DNA from 4 places in the Paenibacillus sp. FSL R7-0340 genome. Region 2 is predicted to be linked to each of the others. Evidence: riboswitches for the same ligand, from Rfam matches in the RefSeq annotation. Region 2 holds a riboswitch; each other region holds the start of a gene.
The links. A riboswitch is a leader RNA that binds a small molecule or an ion and turns the genes downstream of it on or off. The one in region 2 is predicted to bind thiamine pyrophosphate.
Positions count from the first base shown of each region.

Region 1: linked by a shared signal. The riboswitch ahead of MKX59_RS25650 (ECF transporter S component) and the one ahead of tenA (thiaminase II) in region 2 are both predicted to bind thiamine pyrophosphate.
Region 3: linked by a shared signal. The riboswitch ahead of MKX59_RS23125 (ABC transporter substrate-binding protein) and the one ahead of tenA (thiaminase II) in region 2 are both predicted to bind thiamine pyrophosphate.
Region 4: linked by a shared signal. The riboswitch ahead of MKX59_RS13275 (thiamine phosphate synthase) and the one ahead of tenA (thiaminase II) in region 2 are both predicted to bind thiamine pyrophosphate.

Region 1 covers NZ_JBBOBY010000002.1:611,195-614,311, reverse strand. Annotated here, with positions in the region: gene MKX59_RS25655 (ABC transporter ATP-binding protein) at 1-635, opposite strand, end outside; gene MKX59_RS25650 (ECF transporter S component) at 635-1,231, opposite strand; TPP riboswitch at 1,481-1,590, opposite strand; gene MKX59_RS25645 (TatD family hydrolase) at 1,635-2,432, opposite strand; gene MKX59_RS25640 (polynucleotide kinase-phosphatase) at 2,453-3,117, opposite strand, start outside.
Region 2 covers NZ_JBBOBY010000001.1:1,511,042-1,514,158, forward strand. Annotated here, with positions in the region: gene thiM (hydroxyethylthiazole kinase) at 1-475, opposite strand, end outside; gene tenA (thiaminase II) at 550-1,239, opposite strand; TPP riboswitch at 1,376-1,478, opposite strand; gene MKX59_RS06795 (NAD-dependent malic enzyme) at 1,571-3,117, opposite strand, start outside.
Region 3 covers NZ_JBBOBY010000002.1:54,166-57,282, reverse strand. Annotated here, with positions in the region: gene MKX59_RS23135 (bifunctional 2',3'-cyclic-nucleotide 2'-phosphodiesterase/3'-nucleotidase) at 1-40, opposite strand, end outside; gene MKX59_RS23130 (pyridoxamine 5'-phosphate oxidase family protein) at 262-696, opposite strand; TPP riboswitch at 967-1,076, shown strand; gene MKX59_RS23125 (ABC transporter substrate-binding protein) at 1,268-2,311, shown strand; gene MKX59_RS23120 (MTH1187 family thiamine-binding protein) at 2,730-3,023, shown strand; gene MKX59_RS23115 (ABC transporter permease) at 3,020-3,117, shown strand, end outside.
Region 4 covers NZ_JBBOBY010000001.1:2,934,236-2,937,352, reverse strand. Annotated here, with positions in the region: gene thiO (glycine oxidase ThiO) at 1-657, opposite strand, end outside; gene MKX59_RS13275 (thiamine phosphate synthase) at 722-1,315, opposite strand; TPP riboswitch at 1,580-1,688, opposite strand; gene MKX59_RS13270 (ABC-F family ATP-binding cassette domain-containing protein) at 1,782-3,117, opposite strand, start outside.

The sequences.
Region 1 (3,117 bases), on a different contig from region 2:
GCAGAAAGCACCACAATCCGGTCCACATCATGGACAATTTCATTAATTTTATGCTCCACGATCACCAGTGTCTGGTCTACCGAAATGTTTCGAATGGTATCCCACACCTGTGTAGTGCCTTCCTCGTCCAACAAAGCCGTGGGCTCATCCAGAAAAAGCACTTCTGGCTCCATAGCCAGCACAGACGCAATCGCCAGCCGCTGTTTCATTCCCTGTGACATGCTGCCAATGGGCATGTGTATATCATCCGTTGATAGACCAACCTGTATCAGCAGCTCGCGAATACGGGATCGCATCTGCTCACGAGGAACCTGATTATTTTCCAACACAAAAGCCAGTTCCTCGTCTGCATATGACATACAAAACTGCGTATCAGGATCTTGAAATACAATACCTGAGACACTTGGGATTACAGCAGCATCGCATTTCATAGGCACTTCTATCGTGCGTGGAATCAGACCGCTTAACACTTGGAGCAGCGTTGATTTACCGCATCCACTCGGTCCCAGCAACAGCAGCTTTTCCCCCTTGCGGACAGACAAAGACATATTGTGAAAAAGCAGCTCCTGCTCACCGGGGAATTTCAACCGAAGACGGGTGATCGAAGCCACCACATCTTCGGTTGCCTGGCTCATCAATCCAGCCCCTTATAATCTTGTTCCGTTGCGGGTCTCAAACTTCGCGTGACTCCGGTTACCTCCAATGCCCTAGCCAGATAGAACGCGAATACCCCGGCAATCACAATGCTGCCAATCATGCGAAAACCAATATACAAAACATAGTTCCAGGTCGAAAGCTGATCAATATACCCGTAGCTGAAGTCTAAAATCAGAGAAGCGACAGCCGCCCCGGCCGCAGCTAGCGAAGCAACCCACAGGTTTGCGTTCCGATACAGAAAAGCCGCAAAAAATAGCTCCGCTCCCAAGCCTTGCAGCAGGCCATAGTACAAAGTGGACATCCCCCATTCGCTTCCCAAAAAAGCACTGACCGTTGCCGCTGCCACCTCTGCCAAAATTGCAACACCCGGCTTGCGAATGATGAGATAAGCAAAGGTGCCTGCCATAAACCACATGCCATACATCAGTTGCTCGGTGTGTAGACCGAATGGTTTCATCAAATCATAGGCAGGTCCCCATATTTTGTAGACTAACCCGAACACAACAGCGATCACAATCGTGACCAAAATATCAGTCAGCTTCAACCCTTTGGACGCTCTTACAGCAGTATTCATTATTGCGTGCTCCCCTTATCCTTATAATTGGCCTCTTGGACATAAAAAAAAGCTTGTCTGGAGCTGAATCTCCAGGCAAGCTTTATGCGCAGTAAAAGGTGAAGCACCATACAAAACATCATTCGTCGATATGCCTTATATAACCAGTAGTCTAAGCTACTACACTGATACCAAGCCAAAGTCAGGGTCAAGGTAAAATGCTAGGACATACATTGTATCTATCGACAACCGCAAAACAAGCGGCATTCCTGTATAGTGTTCTTGGTTTCTCTACGCTGGCATTACCCAGATCAGATTTCACGGTCAGTGGCAAGGGCCACCCTCTCAGCCTGACTTTCTCAAGCTCCCGACAATGCTTTTTTAATTCACTATAATATATACCACATCTATGGCTTTGACAATCCTATAATCCGAAGAAACGTTTGGCTGTCTCCGTCGTGGCGATTTCGATCTCCATCATGCTTCGGCCTGTACATTCGGCTATCGTAGCAGCAATGTGAGCGAGATACATCGACTCATTACGCCCTTCTTTGGGCTTCACGGGCAAATTACGCGGGGTCAAAAATGGAGCATCCGTTTCAATCATCAGACGGTCCAAGGGAATATCTCTGACCAGTTCACGCAGATGTTTGCCACGCCGTTCGTCGCAAATCCAGCCGGTGATCCCGATATACAGTCCCATCTCTACATACGTATGCAATTCTTGTTCCGTGCCTGTAAAACAATGCACCACTGCTTTATCGACAAGCCCTTGATACTCCCGCAGCATAGCGGCAAAATCCTCATGTGCATCTCGTTCATGCAAAAATAACGGCATATTCAGCTCACCCGCCAGTTGGATTTGCTCGCCAAACCATCGGCGCTGCACATCACGCGGCGAAAAATCACGGTTATAGTCCAATCCGCATTCCCCTATGGATACGACCTGCGGCTGACTCGCCAGCTGACGGAGCTGCTGAACCGTCTCTGCGCTGCAGTCTTTGGCATCATGGGGATGCACGCCAGCTGTCGCATACAGCTTGCCCGGATAACGTGCTGCATACTGAGAAGCCTCCCGACTGCTGCGGACACTGGTCCCGGTAATAATCAGGGGTGAAATCCCTACAGCTGCGGCTCTCTCTACCACCTGTTCCCGATCCGCATGAAACGAACGGTGCATCAAGTTCACGCCAATATCAATTAACGGTGTACCCCTTTCCATCTCAATCCCTCCTTCGCAAACTACAATCTCGGATCAATCGGCTCCGATTCCAGAGATAGCGCGGCAAGGACGCATTCATGAATACGATCTACCGTATCCTTGCGGACAAAACGTTCCACGCCTTCCATACCAAGCGCTCCTTCCATCAGGGCATGACGCTCCTTTTTGTTCGTTCGACGCTGCTTCAGACGCTTTAAATTCTCAGGGGCAAGATAATCCATACCGTAAATGATGTGCAAATACTTCCGGCCTCTCACCTTGATTGCAGGCTGAATCATCTTGTCCCGATTTTTCATCAAAAAGCGTTCCGGCTTGATCACAATCCCTTCATGACCATCCTCTGTCATCTCGTTCCACCAGCGAATGACCTCTTCCTCGCTTGCTTCGTCCGTGATAACGCGATACTCTGTCTCCATAAACAGGGAAGACAGCCCAGCCAGCTCCCGGTTTTGCTCCATATGCCAAATATGAGAATGGTCGAAAAAAGTCTTTCCGCTGTGTGCCAGTGTATGGAACGGTGCAATACGAATTTCATCCAGACCGTCCACATCCCAGCAATATTTTTGAAAAGCCTCTTGAAACGTTACGGCATTCGCGTACTTCTGTTCCATTTCCTCCAACCAGTCTCCAACCTCTCGACCTGCAACCTTCGCCTGCTTCAGCTTGTCTACCAGCTTACTGCGAT
Region 2 (3,117 bases):
CCCGAATTGCCAGATCGACATTTCCGCTGTCAGCACTGTCACCAGCATCTACGCCTTTAATCTCACGCGCTTCTCCAACAAGATGCGCGACTTCGGCTGCATTGCCCCGCACCAATGAGATTTTGACTTTTCTCAGGATTCGCAGTGCCGACTCAGTTCTAAAGCTCGTTGCTCCCGCACCGACCGGATCTAGCAGGACCGGAACACCGTGTGCATTCGCCGATTGTCCAGCAATGATCATGGCATCCACCAGTTCGCGGTTCAGCGTACCGATGTTTAACACGACGGCTCCCGCTATTTTTGCCATGTCTGCTACTTCCTCGGGTGCATAGGCCATCACCGGGGAGGCGCCCAATGCATACAGGCCGTTGGCCGTAAAGTTAGTGACTACCACATTGGTCATATTGTGAACGAGGGGTTTGCTGTTTTGTACCTTCGTCAGGAGATCCGAATAACTTTTTTCCCATGTACTCATAATGATTATCCTCTCTATAGTTGGTGGTTCAACAGGGCATTAACTGTACTTCACGCATCGAATTGCCAAGCTGACTATTCCAAGACCGCTGCCTGTATCTGGACCGGCCATTCTTCCTGCTTATAGGCCATGTCCCAGAACTTATATTCCAGCTGGCAGCTCAGTATAAAATGCTCAATCATCCGCTCTCGCTCAGCAGCCGTTGCGCCTTCCGCCCAAGCATCTACACGTTCTCGGAACTTGAGTGTTGTATCATCAAGCTGGTCTCCATAGAAGCCCATCCATTCATAGAACGGATGAGACTCATCCGGCTTTACTTCATCCAGCAGCCTGCGACCAATCTCGGCATACGTCCACATACATGGCAGCAGCACAGCCAAGATCTCGCCCAGGCTGCCCTCATGCGCAACCGTCAGCATGTGACGGATATAGTGATGAGCCGACGGAGCGAGCGGATATCCCTGCAACTCTTCATAGCTCACCCCTGCGACAGCACAGAAATTTTGATGCGGATGAACCTCGCTGTGGAGAATAAAAGAGATTTGTTCATTAAATACAGCCATGTCCTCCCGATTCGTGCATTTGGAGATTGCGATGCCGTATATCCGCATGTAGGCGTTCAAATATTCAAAGTCCTGTTTTACATAGTGAATCAGCTGTCCCCTTGTCAAACTTCCTTCAGCAATACCTCTCACAAAGGGATGCTCAAAAATCGCTTGAAAAATGCCGTCCGCCTGCCGACGGAGTTCTTGTGTAAAACTCAATTTCCCCACCTCCATTAAATTGAAGAGCAAGAAGTCCTGTAAGAATATAATTCCGGAACAACGCTAAAAAGCCGCCCCGGAAAAATGGAGCGGCTTCAACAATAGGCCCAATACGCAAAAAACGCTTGAAACCTTATATACGAAGGCTCCACTTTCCTACGCTAGTACGAACTAGATCAGGTTCAAAGGGTCCAAGATACATTCTTGTCTCAGCCATATTGGCTCCCCTAGTGGACTTCTATTCTTTTGACTATTACTGTACATACGTTCATACGCTATGTCAAACATAGTGTGCAAAATATTAAATTTCCTCTAGTTAGGTGTTTTGGGCTTAGTGAGGATGATGAATTACACTTTCCACTGCTTTGACCTTGGCATATTCCGGTTTCCACATTGCATCTTGTATAGCTTGTTCCACATCTGAAATGTGCGCCTGAGCTACCTGATCCTGTATCGCGGCTTTTGCAACCGCAATCGCAACAGCGTACGAAACTTCGCGTAATTTTCGGATATGAGGGAGTAGCGCACCGCCAGGCGTATTCGAATCTACACCATTGGCAACAGCAACTGCTGCCGCTGTAAACATCGCAGGGGTAATCCTTTTGGCTTTAACCACAATCGCACCCAGACCCAGTCCCGGAAAAACAAAGGCATTGTTCGCCTGCCCAATCTCAAATTTCGTACCGTTATAGGTGACGGGCTCAAAAGGACTTCCGGTTGCGATCAGTGCTCTGCCATCTGTCCACCGGATCAAATCCTCGGGTACTGCTTCTGCAAGGTTTGTAGGATTGGACATGGGCATAATGATCGGGCGTTCTACATGTTTCGCCATCTCCTTGATGATCTCTTCAGAAAAGGCACCTGCTACACCGGAAGTTCCAATCAATATCGTAGGCTTCACCTGACGGATGACCTCTAGCAGTGGTATTTTGCCGTCACCCGACCGGGTCCATGAGCTGACTTCATCCTTTTTGCGCACATACGGTTTCTGATATTCCAATACGTCTTCCATATCTTCCATTAACAGCCCGCGATAATCAAAGGCCCAAAAGGACTTGAAGGAATCTTCTGCGGAAAGGCCGTCCTCGATCATAGCACCCCGAATTTGATCAGCATTACCGATTCCTGCTGCCCCTGGGCCGAAAACAAGTATTTTTTGTTCACGCAGCGGAGTCTTGGTGACACCCACCGCCGAAAGAATCGCAGCCAAGGTCACCGCTCCTGTACCTTGTATATCATCGTTGAAGGTGAGTATGCTTTGACCGTATTTTCCTATAATATGGCGTGCATTTACGCTGCCCACGTCTTCCCAATGTAAAAGCGTCTTTGGGAATTGCGCTAACGTTTTGCTGATAAAAGTATCAATAAACTGGTTATAGGCTTCTCCGCGAACCCGTTTATGGCGGTTTCCGATGTACAGTGGATCATTCAGCAGCTTTTCATTATTTGTACCTACATCTAGTACAATTGGCAGCACCCGCCCGGGATGAATGCCTGCCGCAGCCGTATACACTGCAAGCTTGCCGATAGCAATGTTAATCCCCCCGACGCCCCAGTCACCAATCCCTAAAATACTTTCGGAATCTGTCACGACGATCAGATCCACATCATGGCCGCTCAAACCAGAATTATGGAATGCTTGTCCAATACCGTTCGGGTTATCTATCGACAAATATATGCCTCCAGGACGGTTGTACTCGTGACTATATTCTTGAATCGCGGTTCCTACGGTCGGCGTGTAGACTACGGGCAGCATTTCACTCAAATGATCGGTTAGCAGCCGGTAGTAGAGTACGACATTTCGGTTGTGAAGGTCGTTGAGAGAAGCATTTTTTCGCAGCATGGTGGGTTGTGCCAGAAACTGCTGATATGCCCGTA
Region 3 (3,117 bases), on a different contig from region 2:
CTGCTGTAAACCCTTTAAACCAATTTTTACGAAATAACAAAATATACCCCTCCTCATTAAGGTGTATGCCTCATATACATACTTTTGCACATATATGTAAGCCATGAACCCACCATTTCTATTTTAATCCAACGCCAGATAAAAGAGTAGTCATTTACTTAAATTATTTATGAAAAAATAATTAATTTTCTCAAAAAATAAAAAGCCAGCAAACCTCCTAAAAAACTCGGAGATTCACCGGCTTATCCATTTATATTCGTATTACTTCTTCCAAACCTGGCGCTCAGATTGCTGACCCACATACTCAATGCGTGTCGGATTCACGTCCAGAATGACATAATCGGGATCATCCGGTCCGGAAAACCATTCCTTCAAGGAATCGTTCCACACTTGTTTGCGCAGCCCCTCATCAGCTGTGATCTGGACGGTAGCCTCCACTTCTACGACTTCCTTCGTACCGCCAACTTCATAACCCAGCAGCAGATAAGCATTCGGATTGTCCTTTAGCTCCTCTACTTTATGCGTTTTGCGATCTGTCGCCAGATGAATGTTCATTCCATCGTTAAAAAGGGCCATATAGCGTACTTTCGGTTTGCCACCCTCTACCGTACCTAACGAGCAAAATTTGTTGTTATCCAAAGCCTTCACAATGGCTTGTTCCAGTTGGTTGCGATCCAATGTTTCCGTTTTACCCACAGTACAACAACTCCTTTTCACGAATTAGAATTCTCTACGGCCACGCCATTGGGCACCAGCCCATCTGAACCTACTTGCGTAGCTGTTCTGAAAATAACATGACCGGATCGAATCGAATTGATTCATGCTCATTTTCAGATCAAAGCTCACAGTAAAAGTGTACCCTGTCGTTCGGCAAATGAACCGTCACCTCTCCCTTCATGCTGGACAGACCCGCATTCAAGGCATATAATCGTCGTAGTAAACCCGAATAAATGAACCCATTAAACCATACAATGCCAGGGGTGCTGGAATCGGCCGGCTGAGAGTGTGTCCCAAGACACTGACCCTTACAACCTGATCTGGGTAATGCCAGCGTAGGAATGCTTAAGCAAGATGTGCCTTTTTTACATAGGACCATCCCTTACTTTGGTATATACAAGCGCAAGCGTCCCGGAAACTCGGGGCGCTTTTTTTGTTGAAGATTAAGTTGTTGGAAAGATCGCATCCGGCAGATGTTATTTTTAGAAAATGGGTAACTTAAGCTGTCTGATTGGACGGATAACGGGTAATTAAAGGAGAGAACACAACGATGAAGCGCATGAAAATATTAAGCCTGGGACTGATCAGTCTGTGGCTCATGGCCCTGACCCTGACCGCTTGCGGTGGAAGTCCCCCCACATCCCAAGAAGCGGCTCCCGCTACCGACACTCAAACGTCTACTCCGGCAAAGGGGCTCAAAGATGTTAAAGTCGTGCTCGACTGGACACCCAATACGAATCATACGGGACTCTATGTCGCTAAGGACAAAGGATTTTACGAAAAAGCGGGTTTGAATGTCCAAATTGTTCAACCTGGTTCAGGCGGAGCTGATCAAATGGTTGCTTCTAATGCTGCACCTTTTGGTATCAGCTACCAAGAAGGCGTCACACAGGCTCGTACGCAAGGCGTGCCGCTTGTATCCATCGCTGCGGTGATTCAGCATAATACCTCAGGCTTCGCAGCCCCGGTAGATCGTGGAATTAAGAGCCCGAAAGATTTTGAAGGTAAAAAATACGGCGGTTGGGGCTCTCCCGTAGAAGAAGCGGTCATGAAATCCATCATGGATTCAGACAAAGGCGATGTGAGCAAAGTGAAGATCATCAACATGGGCAATGCAGACTATTTTACAGCCGTGAAGCGGGATATCGACTTTGCCTGGATTTTCTACGCATGGACCGGAATCGAGGCCCAGCTTCGAGGTGAGCCATTGGATATGCTGTATGTAAAAGATTATTCCAAAAGCCTCGATTACTATACACCTGTAATTGTGAGCAACGAACAGACAATAAAAAATGATCCCGAGCTGGTCAAAGCGTTCATGGACGCTACCGCACAAGGCTATGAATACACTATCGCTCATCCGGAAGAAGCCGCAGACATCTTAAGCAAAGCTGTACCGGAGCTGGATAAAAAACTGGTACTTGCCAGCCAAAAATGGCTAAGCCCGCGTTATCAGGACGATGCCGCGCAATGGGGTGTGCAAAAAGCGGAGGTATGGCAAAACTATTCGGACTGGATGTACGAACGCAAGCTGCTCAGCAAGCCTTTGGAAGTCGATAAAGCCTTCACAAACGGTTTCCTGCCCAAGCGTTGATCATTTGTTAAAACGCTAAATAAGACTGATCTAGAGAAGTGAACAAAGCGCCACTACGCAGTCGGATGGTGCTTCCCATCGCTGCTGTACCCAGATTTCTTTTATGAATATCTGGGTACAAAGGCGAACGCTAACGCTTGTACAGCACCATTCCGCCCACTTCGTTCTCGTTCTACTTGGTTTATTCTTTAGCTTTTCATATTATCTAAGCGCTAAGTAGGTGCGCTTGTGTGTTAAAAATGCCACACAAACCAGCTTTAAAAATAGGGTGCTTTTAAGGCGGTTGGCAGCGTAGTGGTTCATTTGAATCTGGAGAAGCGAAGCGATCGTAAGATCAAATGAACCGCGAAGCGGTCTCCCCGCCTTAAACCACCATATTTTTTTAATAACACTCCAAATAAAGGACAGGTGAATTTGCATGGCTAACACACTGCTCAGTATTCAAGTAATCCCTAAAACTCCTAATAACGAGGACTCTTACCCGTATGTAGATAAGGCGATTGAGGTCATTCAGCGCTCCGGTGTCAAACATCAGGTGAATCCATTGGATACGACCATGGAGGGCGAGCTCGACGAGTTGCTGAAAGTGGTTAAAGAAATGCACGAAGCTTTGACGGAAGCGGGCAGTCCCAGCGTCATTTCACAGATCAAAATCGCACATAACCCACAAGGCATCAGCATGAACAAGCTGACCGAGAAATATCGCCCATGAATCCGAAAGGCAAGAACGCATCCTGGTGGAAAAGCGTATGGCCGCCCTTTGTGGCGGTCCTCTTCTTTTTAGCGGCCTGGCAGGGGGCGGTTTC
Region 4 (3,117 bases), 1.4 Mb from region 2:
GCTATCCAAGCCTCCGGCAATAATGACCTGATCGCAGGAAAAAAAGCCACTATCTGTTCGAACACCGCAAACTCGACCATTCTGTATGACCAGTTGCTCTGCCTGTGTACCAGACCATACCGTTGCCCCCAGCACCACAGCAGCACCTGCATAAGCATGGCAAAGCTGGACAGGAGCCACTTGTGTCTCTTTTGAACGATATATTGCCCCGATCGCTTGTTCATCCAAACCTGGAATTCGTCGGGCCAATTCCTTCGCATCCCACCAGATAGGACAATCATCCTCTCGCGTTTTAGCAGCTTTCCAGCGTTTTTGGCCTTCAGTTTCCGTACGGAAAGGAGTCACAAATCCTTCTGTACGGAATTCCACCGAAATACCTGACAAACGCTCCAGATCACAGACAAGCTCAGGGAATGCGTCTCGACTTATGCGAGCAAACCGTGCCAGCTCAGAGTCGGTGAACTCTTCACTTTCCGCTGCCAGCATTCCAACCGCTGCTCCTGAGGCTCCCTCACCCGGGATCAATCGTTCCAGCATGATCGTACTTCTTCCCTCCTTGGCCACATGGTAAGCAATGGAACTGCCGATGACACCTCCACCTATGACCAAGCATTCAGCGTGTCCTATCGCTCTTGCCTCTATGTGTATCTTTGGCATTTGTTCCGTGTCTCCTCTCCATAAACCATTCTGCTTTCAGCTTGCCTCTACTCTCGTTTTCTCGCTACAGGTCGTGAACTACAAGATCTGCCATTCGCCGATATTCCAGCGCAGCTGCAACGGGCGACTCAGCCTCCCATATACCAGACATCACCGCAATTCCGCTTGCTCCGGCCCTATAAAGCTCCGGGATATGGTGCGGTTGTATGCCGCCCAGCGCGATCACCGGAATGTTCGACAGCCTGCAAATATGTTCAAGCTGAGCTAAACCCCGTGGTACAATACCGGGCTTACAATGGGTCTCATATATGTGACCATAAAGTACATAGTCCGCTCCTACCCGCTCGGCAGTCTGCGCCTCCTTCAAGGAATGCACAGATACTCCACAGCGTGTACCCTTTGGAAGTAGGCTTTTCACATCCGCTACAGGTAATCCATTAGCTGGTAGCTGGACGGCTCCAACCAAAGTAAGTAAAGCTACATCCACACGATCATTTACTACAATTTGTTGCAAAGGAACTCCCTGCTCCACCATGCTGCGAGTCAAAGATAGCAATGCAGAGGCACCATTCTGTTTTAAACGTGCGTGTACATAATGAACATACGGACAAATCACAGCAGCCACTTGGGCTGCTTGTGCAAAAGTGCCCTTTTCCATCGAAATTGCGTGTAATTCGATTTTGTCTTCACCTCACATTGGACTAAAAGATCTAAGCTTAGCCAGTCACGTCTACCAGCAGTAATGAAAGAGGATTGTATGTGAATCGTCTACGGAAGCTCGAACAACTTAAAGTGAACGAAACGCAAAAAAACCACTTCCCCAAGGAAGTGGTTTAACGAACGTCCAATAATCGAACGGACAATGATATCCGTATACGTGTATCGTCCCACGCACAAACAAAAATAAGATGGTGTTGCCTTGTTTGTACGGCGCTCACTTCCCTACGCTGGCATAACCCAGATCAGGTGCAAAGGGTCCGAAATCCATTTATTCCGTCTCAGCCGCATGGGCGGCTCCCCTAGTGTGACTATTTTATTGTATAAGCTAAAGATAGCTTAGCATATTTTCCTAATTCTGCAAACCCCACTTCGTGTGAAATATGCAGAATTGGATTTAGTTGATGTTAGTTAACTTTACTTGACCACTCTTCCACATTCCACGTTTTGGTTACCCAATCCTCGTAAAAGTCCGGTTCGTGAGATACAAGCAATACGGTCCCTTTGTATTCCTTCAAGGCACGTTTCAGCTCATCCTTAGCTTTAACATCCAAGTGGTTGGTAGGCTCATCGAACAGTACCCAGTTGCTTTCACGCATTAACAGTTTGCAAAGACGGACTTTAGCCTGTTCTCCACCACTGAGCGCAGATAGCGGACGCGTGATATGCTCATTCTTTAAACCGCAACGCGCCAAATGCGCTCGTACTTCATGCTGGTTCAAATGTGGGAATTCATTCCACACATCGTCAATCGGTGTAATTTTCTCCGCCTTTACTTCCTGCTCAAAATAAGCGGGCTGCAAAAAATCACCTTGATAGGTTTTTCCACTGATTGGTGGAATTTTTCCCAATATGGTTTTGAGCAATGTCGATTTACCGACACCGTTGTAGCCAACAATAGCAATCTTTTCGCCACGTTCAATCGTCATGGACATTTTAGGCAAAAGGGCATGCGTATAACCAATCTCAAAATCAATACCCTCAAATACCGTCTTTCCGCTTGCACGTGCTTCTTTGAATTGAAAGGTTGGCTTCGCAGCTTCTTCAGGCTTATCTATACGTTCGATCCGATCAAGTTGCTTTTCACGGCTCTTTGCTCGGCCAGATGTAGAGGCACGCGCTTTATTACGCTGAATAAAATCTTCCTGTTTCTTAATAAAGTCCTGTTGCTTCTCATAAGCATCAATATGCTGAGCTTTGTTCAGATCCGCCATTTCAAGAAACTTTTCATAGTTAGCTGAATAACGGGTCATCTTGGCAAATTCAAGATGGTAAATAACATTAACGACCTGGTTCATAAACTCAGTATCATGTGAAATAAGGATAAAAGCATAGGGATAATCCTTCAAATAGCGCGTAAGCCATTCAATATGCTCTACATCCAAATAGTTGGTAGGCTCATCCAGCAGCAGGACATTTGGCTTTTCCAACAGCAACTTAGCAAGAAGCACCTTTGTCCGTTGCCCACCGCTAAGTGCAGATACATCCCGATCCAGTCCTATGGCCGACAGACCTAGTCCATTCGCCATTTCTTCAACCTTCACATCAATGAGGTAAAAATCCCCCATATCCAGTTGCTCCTGAATTTCACCCATCTGTTCCAGCAGCACTTCCAACTCTTCAGGAGAAGCATCCCCCATCTTGTCAGTAATCTGCATCATTTCCTTTTCCAATTCCAACAAAGGAAGAAAAGCGTCTTTCAAAACATCACGTACCGTTTTGCCCGGTGTCAGCTTGGTATGC